2 regions of the Inediibacterium massiliense genome follow, and region 2 is predicted to be linked to the other one. Evidence: riboswitches for the same ligand, from Rfam matches in the RefSeq annotation. Region 2 holds a riboswitch; the other holds the start of a gene.
What was found. A riboswitch is a leader RNA that binds a small molecule or an ion and turns the genes downstream of it on or off. The one in region 2 is predicted to bind cobalamin.
Positions count from the first base shown of each region.

Region 1: linked by a shared signal. The riboswitch ahead of BN2409_RS10885 (class I SAM-dependent methyltransferase) and the one ahead of BN2409_RS09795 (FecCD family ABC transporter permease) in region 2 are both predicted to bind cobalamin.

Region 1 covers NZ_LN876587.1:492,469-500,851, reverse strand. Annotated here, with positions in the region: gene BN2409_RS10890 (class I SAM-dependent methyltransferase) at 1-600, opposite strand, end outside; gene BN2409_RS10885 (class I SAM-dependent methyltransferase) at 620-1,375, opposite strand; cobalamin riboswitch at 1,555-1,731, opposite strand; gene BN2409_RS10880 (MerR family transcriptional regulator) at 1,825-2,634, shown strand; gene BN2409_RS10875 (Na+/H+ antiporter NhaC family protein) at 2,661-4,124, opposite strand; gene BN2409_RS10870 (ATP-NAD kinase family protein) at 4,360-5,466, opposite strand; gene gcvPB (aminomethyl-transferring glycine dehydrogenase subunit GcvPB) at 5,489-7,057, opposite strand; gene gcvPA (aminomethyl-transferring glycine dehydrogenase subunit GcvPA) at 7,082-8,383, opposite strand, start outside.
Region 2 covers NZ_LN876587.1:256,936-265,318, forward strand. Annotated here, with positions in the region: gene BN2409_RS09780 (cobalt-factor II C(20)-methyltransferase) at 1-544, opposite strand, end outside; gene BN2409_RS09785 (ABC transporter permease) at 848-1,579, opposite strand; gene BN2409_RS09790 (ABC transporter ATP-binding protein) at 1,580-2,428, opposite strand; cobalamin riboswitch at 2,592-2,768, shown strand; gene BN2409_RS09795 (FecCD family ABC transporter permease) at 2,889-3,947, shown strand; gene BN2409_RS09800 (ABC transporter ATP-binding protein) at 3,959-4,720, shown strand; gene BN2409_RS17715 (sirohydrochlorin cobaltochelatase) at 4,754-6,484, shown strand; gene BN2409_RS09810 (ABC transporter substrate-binding protein) at 6,567-7,985, shown strand; gene BN2409_RS09815 (glycosyltransferase) at 7,982-8,383, opposite strand, start outside.

The DNA.
Region 1 (8,383 bases), 240 kb from region 2:
TTTATTACTCATAAACAACTTTTTGCTAAGCGCATCTCCTTCTACATTGTTTTTATGATTATGTGTTTTTCTTCCGTATTTTTCAATAAGTTTTTTTTCATTTTCTTCGTATTTTTCTCTTAGCTTCTCATCAAATAAATGCAAGTACCAATTGGCATCAAAAATTAATAATCTTCCTGAAGGTTTTAATACTCTATGCCATTCTTCATAGGCTTGAATAGGATTATCTAATGTCCAAGTCAAATTTCTACACACAATCAAATCAAAAGTATCATCCTCAAACTCTAAATTATGACAATCCATTGTTAAAAGATTTGCTTTACTTCCAGCCCTCTCAACATTTTTTCTTGCATAAGAAATCATATTTTCTGTTATATCAATTCCTGTTACATGATGTCCTTCCTCTCCAAGAACAATAGGAAAAAATCCTGGGCCCGTTCCGATATCAAGGATATCTAAACATTGTTTTTTGGGTGCATACTCTAATACTATTTTTTTCCATGCCTCTCTTTGAAAGTTTCCTAATTCCTCTTCTATACAAACACTATAAATATCTGCTTCCCCTTCCCAATATTGTTTAATTCTTTTTCCAAAATCCATATATATTCCTCCTATTTTATTATTTTTGTGCACAAATCATAAATGGTGGTGTCAAATGATTTAATTCAATAGTCTTTGAATCCCATATAATGTCAGAAACACTATGTTGAATTTGAATATTATGAAAACCAATACTTTTGAGTACATCTATATCCCAATCTGGTCTATACTTATCACTTAAGTATGTTTTTTTATCAATTTCTTCTCCATAAAATAAGTCTTTATATGTATGTGTCCCTCTGCCATATTTATGGATTAGATACTCTTGGTATTGTTGATACTTCTTTCTTTCTAACGGGTTATACCGCCATAAATTCCAATTTGCATCCAATACTATTAACTTTCCTTGAGGCTTTAGTACTCTATACCATTCTTCATAGGCTTTGACTGGATTTTCAAGAGTCCAAACAACATTGCTTCCAACTAATAAATCAAATGAATCCTCTTCAAATAGCATAGAATGTACATCCATCTGATACACTTCAATAGGAACATTTAAAATTTTCCCATGATCTTTTGCTATTTTTAGCATATTCCAAGATATATCCACTCCCATTACGTTGTGATGAGTTTTAGATAATTCTATCAACAACCTTCCTGTTCCACAGCCTAACTCTAATATATTTAATGATTGTTTTTTTTCAATATCTGGAATATAAGAAAAAATATAGTTAGCCAAACCTTTCAATAGATCCTCATATTTCACATTTGAAGGAAGCGTTTCATCATACCAATCTGCTTCTTCTTCCCAGTAATTATAAATATATTTCTTCATATTACCATCCTTACTTTTTACCTTAACAATAATATTTAGTATCATTATCAATGTTAAAAATTCTTGTATACCCCCTCCACCATCTCCTGCCCTTATAAAATAAAAAAGTACCCTTTTACAAGGGTACAAAAAATCAGAGACACTATCTCTCTAAGATTTTTCATCGCTCGTAAAAAATCTTTTATACAAATCATAAACCAGGTATTCCGACTCAAGCTTTGTCACTTTATGCGCCTTCCCAGTATTTCCAGTGGCATCTGCATAAGCTAGCTTATACGGCAGCGGGACTGTTCAGGATTTTCACCTGATTCCCTGAAGATAGATTGCTCTATCAAAATTTATGATCCTATAAAATTGTCTACTACAAATATACCTTTATGAATTTCATTTGACATTATTCATTATAAACTATATTGTTACTATATAGTCAAATATTTTAAGGAGGAATTATGTCAAATTTTCATTTTTTATCTGGACAAATATGTAAAATATTTAATATCACCAAACAAACACTTATTTTTTATGATAAAATCAATCTAATTAAACCTTCCTATGTAAATGAAAAAACAAAATATAGATATTATTCCTTAAACCAATTCCCTAAATTTTACTTAATACTGTCTTTAAAAGCCAGTGGTTTTTCATTAAATGATATTCAAACTATATTAAGTAATCATTCATTAGAAACAACAAAACAAATGCTCACCACTCAAATTGAAACATTAAGTACTGAAATTAAAAAACTAAAAACAATGAAAAAATCTTTAGAACATAATCTTTCTCGTATCAAAGAAGGAGAAACTTTATATGATCCCCATAAAATTTATCAAAAGTATATAAAAGATCAATATCTTTTCACATTAGATATTGATCCTAATGATCATACCAATGATTTTTCTTTAACATTTTCTAAATTGGCACAATATCATTTTAAAGGCTATACACAAATGCCCTGGTCTTATGGATGGGTTGTAACTTTAGATCCCAATAGAAATTTTTTAGTCAAAAAAATTTCTATTAAACTAGACAACCCTTATAAGTCAAAAAGTTGCTTATACAAGCCAGAAGGACTTTATTTATGCGCCTATCACTACGGATCTTATGAAAATCTACATGAAACAAGAAATACTTTATTGTCCTATGCTCGAGAAAAAAAGCTTGCTATTACTGGATTTATCTACGAAACACAAATCATTAACAGTTTTTTCACAAATGATCCTTCAAACTATGTAACAGAGGTATCTATATCTATTTATTAAAAAACAAAGCTGAGGAAAATCCTCAGCTATATTTCTTTTGCTACAATATCTTTTTTTAGTTTTACATCTGGTTCAGATGGAAGCTTAAATAGAGGAATAAAACGATCCCATCCTGTAATCGTAAGAAGTAGCATAGATCCTACTGCGATAAATGCCATGAAATTGTATTGAATGATATCAATTGGTACAAAATTATGAAGTGGATACACTGCTTTTGCAATAGATACATAAAAGAGTACAAAGCAATGCCATGGAATAAGTTGTGATCCATATACACCAAATGCATCTGCAAATGTTGCATTTCTAAGTCTTAAGGTATACATATCCTCTTCACTTGCTTCTACATTTTCATCTGTAATGGTCTTGATAATAGGACTGATGGTAACAATTTCTGCCGTTTCATCTCCAAAAGCTGCATTTCCAATTAAACAAAGTAAAGAATTACAAAACATAAGTTGTTTTACACTTTTTACTCCTTTTACAATAGTTTTTGACAAAGGTTCAAAAGCATGCATACTATTCATAATTCCACCAAAAGATGCTACCCACATCATCATCACAATAGACCAACTTCCAGCTCCTGAAAATCCTGTATAAATAAGGTCTAAAAAACTTACAATACTTGTTACAGTTCCTGCTACAAATCCTAAAATCAAAGAAGAAATAATTCCAGCTCCTAAACAAATCATTGTTTGAATTCCCTTTATTGCCATTCCAATTACTATAATAAGAGGAATGACCATAAATATTGGTACACCTGTCTTTACTTGATCTAATAAAGTTACTGCTGACGGTCTTGCTTCATTGAGTGCATCCCATGCTTCTTTTGGAATAGAATTAATAGCCTCTGTTGCACTACCTACTGTATCAGGAAGTCCCATAGATGATCCTACTAAAAAAATTACTATAGCTGTTATAATCAAACAAATTCCTGACCAAACACCTTGATGTCTAATTCTATGAATCACTTCAACCTTTTGAAGTCCTGAACTTAATACAGTAGTATCAGATATAAGTCCAATATTGTCTCCAAAACAAGCTCCCCCTGCAATAGAACATACAGTTAAAATAAGGTCTCCTCCTACAATATGATTGAGCCATAAAAATACTGGAGCACAAGCTGCAAAAGTTCCCCATGAAGTACCTGTTGCAATAGATAATACACAAGTTACCAAAAATCCAACCAAAGCTACTGTCTTGGCTGTGATCCCTAAATTTAAAGCAATATTGATAATAGCTGCTCCTACTCCTGTTGCCATAAAAGATTCTGCTAATCCATAAGCAAACATCAAAATAAAAAATACAATGACTATTTCTCTTACGTTGTTAAATGCAAACTCTAAAAGTTCATTAAACTTATACTTTTGTGTAAGCATAGCAACCATAATCGCATAACAAGTTGCTATAGGGGCAGCTACCAAAACATCTAATCCACTAATCATAAGTCCTGCTAATAAAAATACAGGTGAAATTTTAAACAATCCTAACATACAATAATTCCTCCTTTTAGGTTTTCACATTTTTCATTTCACTGCATTTTTGTGAAACTAAAAATAATTTTCCTGCAATATCCTCTCCTTTCTTTCCGTTTATGTACTTTTGCTTACGTTCTTTAGCATGATATGAAATTTTATCTGTTTTATGAATTTATCGTTAGATATATTTCAATATTATAAATATAATGAATTATCTGAAAATTTTAGTGAAAAAAAATTATTTTTCCCATTAAATATCTATTTTATATACTACTTGTTCTTTATATCCAATCGTTACTTTTATATATCCTTTTAATCTCTTATCAAGATTTATATCTCCTGTATCTACTAAAAAAGGCCTATGCTGTAACGTTCGTAGTTTTCCATTGGTAGCAATCACAATAATATTTTCTTTTCCTACTTTCTCTATAACAAGAGGACTTAATTGCTGATTTCCTCTTCCAAATAAATAACCTTGCCCACCAATAGGAGTGATAATCATTTTAGCTTTTCTACCCTTAATGATCTTTAATATTTCTTTTTCTGTAAGGTCTTTTCCCACGATCTGTTTATTATATATAATATCAACACCTAATAGTGTATACGGTAAATCTAAAAGCTTCATAATAGGTCTTGTAGTAGATCCTGGTCCTATAATATAATATACATTTTCCTCCATATGATCTACTATATTATATGCAATAGCTTCTTGAGAAGTTTGATCATCCATCATACTTCCTGATTTTTTACCTTGTAAAAATCTTTTCTCAAAAGGAATTTTTAAATATCCATACAGTTTTGTTTTTACCTCTCCTTTTCTAAAAGCATCTTCATCAATATCCATCACTTCTACTTCTAAAACTTTAGGGACACTTTCCTTTAAATATAACAAAGCCAGATCTCCTGCCTTTTGAGGACTACTTGCATAAACTGCTGAATGTATCTTGACTCCTGCTGGAATCCCTATTACTGTTAAACAGTCTCCTACAGCTTCATAAATGTCTCTTGCTGTTCCATCTCCTCCCGCAAACATTAAAAGATCTACTTTTTCTTTTATCATTTTTTGTGCTGCATAGATTGTATCTTCTCTATTTGTATCATTTTTTGTACTTAAGATGACTTTTGTTTGGAATCCTAATTTTTTTGATTCATTTTCTCCCATATCACCAAAACATGTAATGATTTCTATTTCATCTTTTAATTCTTCTAAAACTTCAAGTGCTAAGATACTTCTGTATGGGGCTTGAGGAAGGGCCCCTAAGGCCCTTGCTTTTTCAATTACACCATCTGTTCCTTTAATCCCAACTCTGCCTCCCATTCCAGCGATGGGATTTACAATAAATCCTAGTTTTTTCAATTGATCCCATCCTTTTCATCATTTATTTTACATTTGTTTTTTTCAAATAACTTCTCCAAGTAATAGCCCATTGATCTTTATCGTCTAAACTTGATTCATCTATTTTATGACAAACACTTCTGTGAGGTGCAGTTTTTATAATTTCAGGATTTTCATAAGCTTCTTTAAATATATGTTTTAATGTTTCGATATACTCGTCAAGGTCTTCTTTAGATGGGGTTTCTGTTGGCTCTAAAGTAATAGGTTCTTCCACATAATATGGATGATGACTGGTCCAGTAATGCATACCAAAATCCATCATTCTTCTTTGTATATCTTCCGTTTTAATGCCTGTATCATTTGCTAATTTTTCTATAGTGTATCTTACTTGTTCTATTCTTTGCTTTCCTTTAATATATGGTGCATCTACCACATCTAATTCCATTAATTTTTTAAATAAATAATTATTATTCAAAACTGCGATCTTGGCTACTTCATATAAACCTTCTGCTCCAAGGCTCATAATCCAAGCATAGGTTTTTAGTATAACTGGTGCTACTCCATGGAAAAGTCTTACTTTACCAAGAGCATAAGGATTATTTGTTACTTCATAATTTAGAAAATATTTATTTTGGTCATAATCCACAAGTGGTCCTGGAAGATATTTTTCTAATCCCTCTCTTACTCCCATTGCACCTGTAGCAGGTCCTCCACAACCATGAGGAGTTGAAAATGTTTTATGAAGATTAAAATGGCACATATCAAAGCCTGCTTCTTTTGCTCTTGTGACTCCTAAGAGTCCATTGGCATTAGCTTGGTCATAACAGCAAAGTCCTCCATATTCATGGACAAGATCTGTAAATTGTTTGATTCTTTTATTGTATACTCCTGTATCTTCTGGGTTGGCTACAATAAATCCAGCAGTTTTTTCTGATACTGCTGCTTTAAATGCTTCAAAATCTGGATATCCCTCTTCATCTGGATGAATATATATAATTTTATATCCCATCAAAGCTGGCGCTGCCGCATCAGATGGATGAGAATAAATAGTTGTAATCATCTCATCTTTTTCTTTATTTCCTTTTTCCTTATGATAAGCTCTGACTAAAGATGCCATTGCCATAATAGCTTGGCTTCCTCCTCCTGGTTGAAACGTAAATCGATTCATTCCAGAAATTTCTCTCATAAATAAATCTGTTTTATATATAATTTCTAAAATTCCTTGTACAGTATCTTCATCTTGAAGAGGATGAAGCTCTGTCATCTCTTTTAATTTTGCCAATTCTTCATTCACTTTTGGACTATATTTTACTGTACAAGTTCCCTGTCCTATTTCTATATTCACATCTGCTCCTAAAGTTTCTTGTGAAAGTCTCATGTAATGTCTTAATACTCTAGGTTGTGAGATTTCTGGCAACTTTGGTGCTTCTTTTCTTATCATAGACTTAGGAATTTTAGATACTCCATCTCCAATAGCTTCTACAATTTCTTCTTCTGCCTTAGGTACTAATATTCCTTTTTCCCCTTTTTTGCTAAGTTCAAATATAATAGGTTCATCCCATTTTGCTTGATGAAAATTTCTTACTTTATAATCTCTATGAATTCTCTTCACGATCATCATCCCTTTCTAGTATACTTATGCTCTTATACATTCTTTTATTTGTGTAATCAATTGATCAATATCCATCTTTGTATGCACTTCTGTCACACAATACAAAGCACTTTCTCCTAGCTCTGGGAAATCACAAGATAAATCCTTTCCACCAAAAATTCCTTTTTTCTTTAATAGTTGATTTATTTCTTTTACTGTTTTACCCGTTTCATTAAAATCTACTACAAATTCTTTAAAGCTTAGTGAATTGAAACGTGAACCCTTTATTCCTTTTATTTCATTTAATTTTTTAATTGCATATTGAGATTTTTGTAAAATATTTTGCCCTAATTCATACATTCCAGCAGGTCCCATAGTTGCAAGATAAACCCCTGCTGTAATTCCCCAAAGAGCAGATTGAGTTCCTACATATTCTTTTCCTTTATGTCTATGGTGTCCAAAGGATGTTCGATCATAAGCAACATCACCAAATCCATATTCTCCTTCTACACAAGTAGGAGCAATTCCAAATAATCTAGATGGAAATTCCATCACAAATTTTTCTTCATCTCGAGTAGCCATAAATCCAGATTGGCCTCCCCCATAATTCATATGCATACCAAGAGGCTGTAAATCTCCACAAACAATATCTGCACCATATTGACTAGGAGGTGCTAATACTCCTAAAGAACTAGGATCTACATATACTACACTTAATGCTCCTACATTATGAGCAAGATCTGAAATCATTTGTCCTCCCTCTTCAATAAAACCTAGAAAACTAGGGTTTTCAAAATATACTGCACAAGTTCTTGAAGATAATTTATTTTTTAAATCGTCAAGATCTAACATACCTGTTTCTTGTTTGTAATCTACTATAACAAAAGTAATATCAGGAGCACAATAATTTTTAATAATCAAAAGCTTTTCATAATCCATAAGCTTTGGTACTAAGACCTCATATCTACCATTAATTCTAGATGCCATTCGAATAGCAGTAGCAGAAGCTTGTGCTCCATCCATGGTAGGTACGTTTACAACATCCATATCTACTAGTTCTGCAACTAAGCTTTGATATTCAAATAAAGCTTGAAATCTTCCATGATCATTATAGGGTTCTCCTCCATAGGCGGTTAAAAATTCTCCTCTTGAATTTATTTCATCACAAATTGCAGGTACATAATGTTGGTAACATCCGGCTCCTAAGAAATTCAAATTTTCTTTACATGTTTTATTTTTATTTAAAATTCCTTCCACATGTCTTTTTAATTCATATTCTGACTTTAATGGTTTTGGAAGATTCATATTTTCCTTTAATTTAATTTCATCTGGAACTTCTGCGTGAAG
Region 2 (8,383 bases):
TAATTTCTTTAAAGTTTTTATATACTTTCATCAGTACAATAGAATTATAGTGTTGGAGAGTAAAATCAATTTTTTCTTCATCAGCAGTACAAGGAAGTACGACTAATGCTTCTCTATCCATGACAAGTGGAAAGTTTTGACTAGATGCAATATTAGAAAAAGCACTAATTCCAGGAATCGTTTCTATTTCTATATTTTCTTTTAAAAGATTCAAAATATATACATAGGTACTATAAAGCATTGGATCACCTAAAGTAATAAATCCTACATTTTTTCCATTTTTAACTTCTTTTTCGATTTCATCAGCAATTTCTTGCCAAGCTTTATTTTTTTCTTCATCATTGAAATTCATAGGAAAATGTCTTTGACGAATTTCCGTAGTAGGAAGAATATATTCTTTTACGATAGATAAAGCGAGACTATCTCCTCCTTCTTTTGGTTCTGGTGTAACTAAAAGATCTAATTTTTCTATTGTTTTTACTGCTTTGATGGTAACTAATGTGCTGTCTCCAGGACCTGTACCAATTCCATAAAATTTTGCCATATCGCTTGCAAATACTATTTAAGTATTTGCATTTCCCCCCTCCTATTATTTATAATACATAGGAAATTATATACTTAATAAGCTTATAGATCAGTCTATAATTTTCGTTATGTATTTCAAAAAAGTCGACTTATAAATCTTCTAAAGAAGACTTTTTATTCTTTAGTAAATTATATAAATGAATAAATTGTGGATAATTTTAGAAAGTTAGATTTTCATCAAATTTTAAGCAACGGAAATTCTGAATAAAATAAAAGAATTTCGTTGGCGCCATGAGCAATTCCGAAGGAATATGCGAATTTTTTATATTTCTCTGTAACTTGTATAAACACCTAAGGCGTAAAACACTATAAAATATAAAGATAAAATCATGATAGAAAATAAACTACTCTCTCCTTTTAATGCTATATTTCTAAGACCTGATATAGCATGGGTAAGAGGAAGAAGATTAATAAAACCTCTAATGATATGAGGCATTTTTTGTAAAGAAAAGAAAGTACCACATAAAAAAGTCATAGGAGTAATAATAAAACTTGTAAATCTATTCATATCATAGTGAGTATTAATGATCATGGCTGCAAAATATCCAAAAGCTGCAAATAACATACTATTTAGAAAACATATAAATAAAAATGAAAAAGAGATATGAATATAAGCACCAAACATATAAGATACGATTAAAATAATCAATCCTGCATACATTCCTCTTAATGCTCCTGAAAGTACATATCCTAAAGTAAGCAAACACATATTTACAGGAGCAGTCATATAATATTCAAAGCTTTTTTCATGCAGTCTTGCTACAGATATTCTTAAAGATACGGCATTAAAGCTTGTATGCATAGTAGACATAGCAATCACACCAGGAATAATATAATGTAGATAGCTAAATCCTTCTATAGACACATTAGAGCCTAATCCCCACCCAAATGCAAGAAGATACAAAAGAGGGGTTATGACAGCAGCTGAAGTAATTTTAAAGGCTCTTTTTTTAAAAAAAACAAACTCTCTCCATAGTATTGTCAAAATTTCCATCTATATTACCTTCCTATTTGTAAAATTATAAAAGACATCTTCTAAATTTGTATTTCTTAATATGTATTCATCACAAAGAGAATGTGCATATAATTTTGCTTCGTCTAAAGAATCAAAATAATTATATTCTGTAATATTATGATCATTAAAATGTTCTACAGTAAAAGTGCCCAAGTTTCCTTTTAAATTTTCACTTGTATTACAATAAAATATTTTTCCTTGATCCATTAAAGCAATTTTATCACAAAGACATTCCGCTTCTTCAATATAATGAGTAGTCAGAAGAATCGTTTTTCCCATATCTTTCATACCCTTTAGCATGTCCCATATTTTTCTTCTTGTATTTAAATCAATTCCTACAGTAGGTTCGTCTAAAAATAAGATTTCAGGATCATTGATTAAAGCTTTTGTAATCATTAGTTTTCTTTGCATACCTCCAGATAAATGTTTAGCTGCTTTATTTTGGATATTTTTAAGATCAGAAAACTCTAAAAGATTTTCTATTTTCTCTTCTCTTACTTTTCCTTTTAATTTATAAAGCTTAGCAGCAAAGATAAGGTTCTCTTTGACAGAAAGTTCTTTATCTAAATTAATATGCTGAGGTACAATTCCAATGGTGTTTTTTAAAAAGGAATTAGATCTAGACATTTTTTGATTTTTAATGTATATGTTCCCACTATTTGGCTTGAGTAAACCTACAAGCATTTTGATTAAAGTAGTTTTTCCTGCTCCATTAGGTCCTAAAAGTCCTAAAAAACTACCCTTTTCAATATCTAGATTCAGATGATTCACAGCAATAAAATTTTCATATTTTTTGGTTACATCTTTTATTGAAATGATGTGGTCCACAGACTTCGCCCCATTTCTTTGAATAAAATTCTCCTATAACTCTAACAGAATCAAATTAATTAATCAATATAAGATTATAAATTTATGACATTTTATATCAATTAAAAAAGACAAATCGCATTGACACAACATAAATGATTCTGTATAATTTAGATGATCAAAACTGAATAAATTAATATTAGGTTTCTAAAAAGAATGAAAAGAGAAAGTGGTAAAAGCCACTGCAGCCCCCGCTACTGTAAAGCAGATGAAACTTTGAGTGTCCACTGGAATCAATCCGGGAAGGAAAAGAAGTAAAATGAAGCTAAGCCAGGAGACCTGCCTAATATTTAATAATATCCATCTTTCGGAGGGAAAGTGGAATATGCTTGAAAATGGTTATTCCATTTTTATGTATATCCGAGAGCTTTTCCAAAAGCTCTTTTTTGTATGCATAAAAAACTGAAAGATTGGAGGAAAAATGGAAAATAAATTTATACATATATTACAAAAAAAACGTTATAAAGAAAAAGTTGTAGCCATTGTTTTTATTATTTTATTATTTTGTACTTTTCTATTTTCGATTAATCTAGGAAAAGCATCTATAGATCCTATGGATGTAGTTAAAATTATTATTGGAAAAATCACAGGAAATATGCAACTGTATACAAACATTGAACAATCTTATGAAGTAATTGTGTGGAATATAAGAATTCCAAGAGCTTTAATTGCTATCATAGTAGGAAGTGGTTTGGCAGTTTCTGGAGTTGTTTTTCAATCTCTTTTGATGAATCCATTAGCTGATTCTTATACAATGGGGGTTTCCTCAGGAGCAGCCTTTGGAGCTACTATGGCAATTTATCTAAATTTATTTGTAGACTCTTTTCATGTTTCTGTAACTGTATTTGCTTTTATAGGAGCATTTTTAACACTAGGAATTGTCATGAGCATTGCGAAAGTAAAAGGTTATTTAAGTACTACCAACTTAATTATTGCAGGGATTATTGTAAGTTCTATTTTATCTGCAGGAATTAAGCTTTTGAAAAGCATGGCAGGGGAAAATGTTTCAGCTATTGTCAATTGGCTTATGGGAAGCTTGGCTGCAAGAAACTGGGAACATGTGATCATTAGTGTTCCAATTATTATATTTTGTATGATGGTATGTATATATTTTTCAGAGGATTTAAATCTTTTGTGTTTAGGTGAAAAGGAAGCAAAAGCATTAGGAATTGATACTCAAAAAATTCAAAAAATATTTTTGATTTGTGGATCTTTGATTACTGCTGTGTGTGTATCTGTAAGTGGTGTGATTGGTTTCGTAGGACTTATTGTTCCTCATATGTTAAGATTTATAGTAGGATCAGATAATAGGATTTTGATTCCTTTGTCCGCACTTTTAGGTGGAGAATTGTTACTTTTAGCAGACACGGGTGCAAGAACTCTTATGAATGTGGAAATTCCTGTTGGAGTATTGACTACTTTATTAGGAGGACCATTTTTTATCTACATATTTATGACGAGAAATAAATCCCTAAGATAGGGGGAATAGTTATGTATCAGATAAATAATTTATCTTTTTCCTATGACAATAAACAAGTTTTAAAAGGTATTGATTTTCATATTGAAAAAGGAAAAATGACTACAATTGTTGGACCAAACGGTTCTGGAAAAACTACCCTTTTGAATGTAATGAATGGTTATTTCGACCAATATAAAGGAGAAATTTTTCTTTTAGAAAAAAACATTAAAGATTATGATATAAAGGAATTAAGCCAAAAGATAGCTATCATTTCTCAAAATGTACAAATAAAATTTCCATTTACTTGTATGGAAATAGTTATGATGGGAAGAACCCCTTTTAAAGAAAGAATGAAAAATTTTAAAAAAGAAGATTTAGATATTGTGTATGAAAGTATGGAGAGTACACAAACATTACAGTTTGCACATATTCCCATCACCCATTTAAGTGGAGGAGAAAAACAAAGAGTGATGATGGCAAAAGCATTCGCTCAAACACCTAAAGTTTTATTTTTAGATGAAGCTTTTTCTAATATGGATATTCAATATACAATAAAGTTTTTAAATCTTTTAAAGAAAATGATCAAAGAAAAGGGGTTAACAGTAATTTCTATTATGCATGATTTGAATTTAACAGATCTTTTTAGTGATCATATATTGGCACTTAAAAATGGACAAGTTGTAGAATATGGGTTGACTAAGGAGGTTTTTCAACCTGAATTAATCAAAGAATTATTTGGAATATGTGTTAAAAAAACTGGGGAACAAGGACTTGTGGTCCTTCCAAATATGTAAAAAGTAATAAATTATATGTAAAGGAGTGGGAATATGAAAAAAATTAAAATTTTAAGTTTATTAATGGCAATACTTATGGTAGCAGGAGTTTTTGCTGGCTGTGGAAAAACTACTACAACAGAAACAACAAAAGAGGAGAGTAATAAAGTGAAAAAAGGTATTTTAGTTACAAGCTTTGGAACAAGCTATGAGGACACAAGAAAAGTAACTATTGATGCAGTAGAAGAAAAAATAAAAAAGGCTTTTCCTGATTATGAAGTAAGAAGAGCATTTACATCTAATATTATTATCAAAAAATTAAAAGAAAGAGATAAAATAGAAGTAGATACTTTAGCACAAGGTCTTGAAAAAATGAAAAAAGATGGTTTTGAAGAAGTAATCGTACAACCATTACATGTCATTGCAGGAGAAGAATTTAATGATATTGTAGATGAAGTTTCTAAATTTAATGATGGAACTTTCAAAAAACTAGCACTTGGAAAACCTATTTTATATACTCCAGAGGATTATAAAATAGCAGTAGACGGTTTAAAAGAACAACTTCCACAAAACAAAGAAGGACATGCAGTAGTACTTATGGGACATGGAAGTCCAAATCATGCAGGAAATGCAAGTTACTCTAATCTTCAAATGGTTATTGATGAACAAAAATTACCTGTTTATGTAGGAACAGTAGAAGGATATCCAACACTAGAAAATGTAATTAAAAAATTGAAAAGAGATAAGATTAAAGAAGTAACATTAATGCCATATATGTTAGTAGCAGGAGATCATGCACAAAATGATATGGCAGGAGATGAAGATGATTCTTGGAAAACAATTCTTAAAAAAGAAGGATTTAGTGTAGATACATATCTTCATGGATTAGGAGAAAATCCAAGATATCAAGATATTTATGTAAATCATACAAAAGAAGCTATAGAAGGAAATGGATTTGAGATTCCAAAACCTGTAGTTTATGAAGAAAAAGGAAATATGCAAGAAGGTAAAAAAGGAATGCTTGTAGTAAGTTTTGGAACAAGTTATGCAGATACAAGAAAAGTAACGATTGATGCAACAGAAGAAAAAATAAAAAAGGCATATCCTGATTATGAAGTAAGAAGAGCATTTACATCTGAGATTATCATTAAAAAATTAAAAGAAAGAGATAAAATTGAAATTGATAATCCAAAAGAGGCTTTAAAGAAAATGAAAGAAGACGGTTTTGAAGAAATAATCGTACAACCATTACATGTGATTGCAGGAGCTGAATACACAGATCTATTAAGAGATGTAGCACCATATGAAAAAGCTTTCAAAAAAATAACAGTAGGAACACCTATTTTAAATACTTCAGAAGATTACAAAGTAGCGGTAGAAGCATTAAAAGTCCAACTTCCAAAATTATCACAAGGTCAAGCAGTAGTACTTATGGGACATGGAAGTCCAAATCATTCAGGAAATGCAAGTTATTCTAATCTTCAATTAGCAATTGATGAAGCAAAATTATCTGTTTATGTAGGAACAGTAGAAGGATATCCAACGCTTGAAGGTGTTATTGAAAAATTGAAAAAAGATAATATCAAAGAAGTAACATTAATGCCATACATGTTAGTAGCAGGAGACCATGCACAAAATGATATGGCAGGAGATGAAGATGATTCTTGGAAAACAATTCTTAAAAAAGAAGGATTTACAGTAAATATTTATCTTCATGGATTAGGGGAAAATCCAAAATATCAAGAAATTTATGTAAATCATGCAAAAGAAGCAATAGAAAAATAAATTTGTGAATAATGAAAGACAACAAGTAAATAGACTGTATTTGCTTGTTGTTTTCTCTTATAAAAGTAAAAGGAGGAAAAATATGAAAAAAGTTTTAATGGTCTTATTATCTGTTTTATTAATTTTTCAGATAGGATGTAGTAAAGAAAAAGAAGTAGTCAATTCATCTAGTGCTAAGATAGAATTTGAGGATGATTTGGGAAATACGATTCAAATGAATGAACCTGCAAAGAAAATAATTTCTTTGTATTCAGCTCATACAGAAAATTTATTTGCTTTGGGGTTAGATGAAGAAATCATAGGAGTAGGAAAAAGTGATGCGTATCCACAAAAGGTGAGAACAAAAAAGATTTATGATTATAAGTCTGATCCAGAAAAAGTAATTGCAGCAGGTCCAGATGCAGTACTCATTCGTCCTTTTATCCAAAAAAGTTATCCAGAGTTTATAGAGGCATTACAACAAGCAAATATTCAAGTAGTATGTTTATATCCAGAAACTTTTGATAAATTTCCTGAGTATATAGAAAAATTAGGAAGATTAACAGGAAAAGAAGAAAAAGCTAAAGAGCTTTTAAATCAATTTACAAAAGACTTAAAAGAAATAGAAGAAAAGACGAAAGATATAAAAGATAAACCCAATGTATTCTTTGAAGCAACAGAAACGGAATATAGAACCGTTACAAAGGATTCTATGGCAGCAAAAGCTATATCTTTAGCAGGAGGAAATAATATTGCAAAAGATGCCAAAGCTATGAGAGAAGGCACAAGTATTGCTTCTTATGGAGAAGAAAAAATATTAGAAAAAGCAAAGGATATAGATGTATATATTTCTCAAAGAGGAGCTATGAATGCTGGAGGAAATGAACATTCTATTTCTATTCGAAAAGGGTTTGATGCCATTAAAGCAGTAAAAGAAAAAAGAGTATATGAAATGAATGAAAAGTTAGTTTCTAGTCCTACTTTTAGATTTTCAAAAGGAGTCAAAGAGCTTGCAAGAATATTTTATCCAGATATGATGGATAATATGGATGCATTTGATCAAGATGTGCCACTAGATCGAGATACATTAGCTAGTATGGTGATGATGAGTACACATAAAGGTATTTTTGCTCCTACATCTAAGTATTATGAAAAAAATCATAAAGGACATGTTTATGGTACTTTTAAAGATGTTTCTATAGATCATCCTAATTTTGACTATATAGAAACAGCAGTATTATCAGGATATATAGAATCAGAAAGTGAAAAATTTGATCCAGATCAGAAGGTTACAAAAGAAGAATTTGCAAAATCACTTTTTATGATGATGGACTTAAAAGAAAAAGAAAAACATGTAGTGATCAAAGATATAGGAGAAGTAGAAAATGGAAGAATGATTCAAATGATTATTGACTATAATCTTATGGATTTAGAAGATGGATCTTTTCATAAAGATCAAATTATGACACAAAAAGAAGCTTTAGAGAGTATGAAAAAAATTAAAGAGCTTATGGCTCTTTAATTTTTTTGTATAGGATGAGAAGCTTGTCCTAATGATAGTAAAAAATTTGCAATATCTTTTGCAGCATAGGGTTTTTTAATTTTTCTCATATTTTCTTTATAGATATTATATTTATGGATATCTTCTTTTAAAAGACTAAGGCAAGAAATGAGTGTATTGGAACTGGTAGCAATCATTCCGATCCCATTATTTAAAATAAACTCCGTATTTCTTTCTTCTTGACCAGGAAGTTTTGACGTTACAATAATAGGGAGTTCTTTAATAAGGGCTTCGGTAACGGTGATTCCTCCTGGTTTTGTAATGATTAAATCTGATACACTCATTAATTCATGAATATTATCTATAAAACCAAACACTGCTACATTAGGAAGATTAAGATTTTTAATATCATAATATAA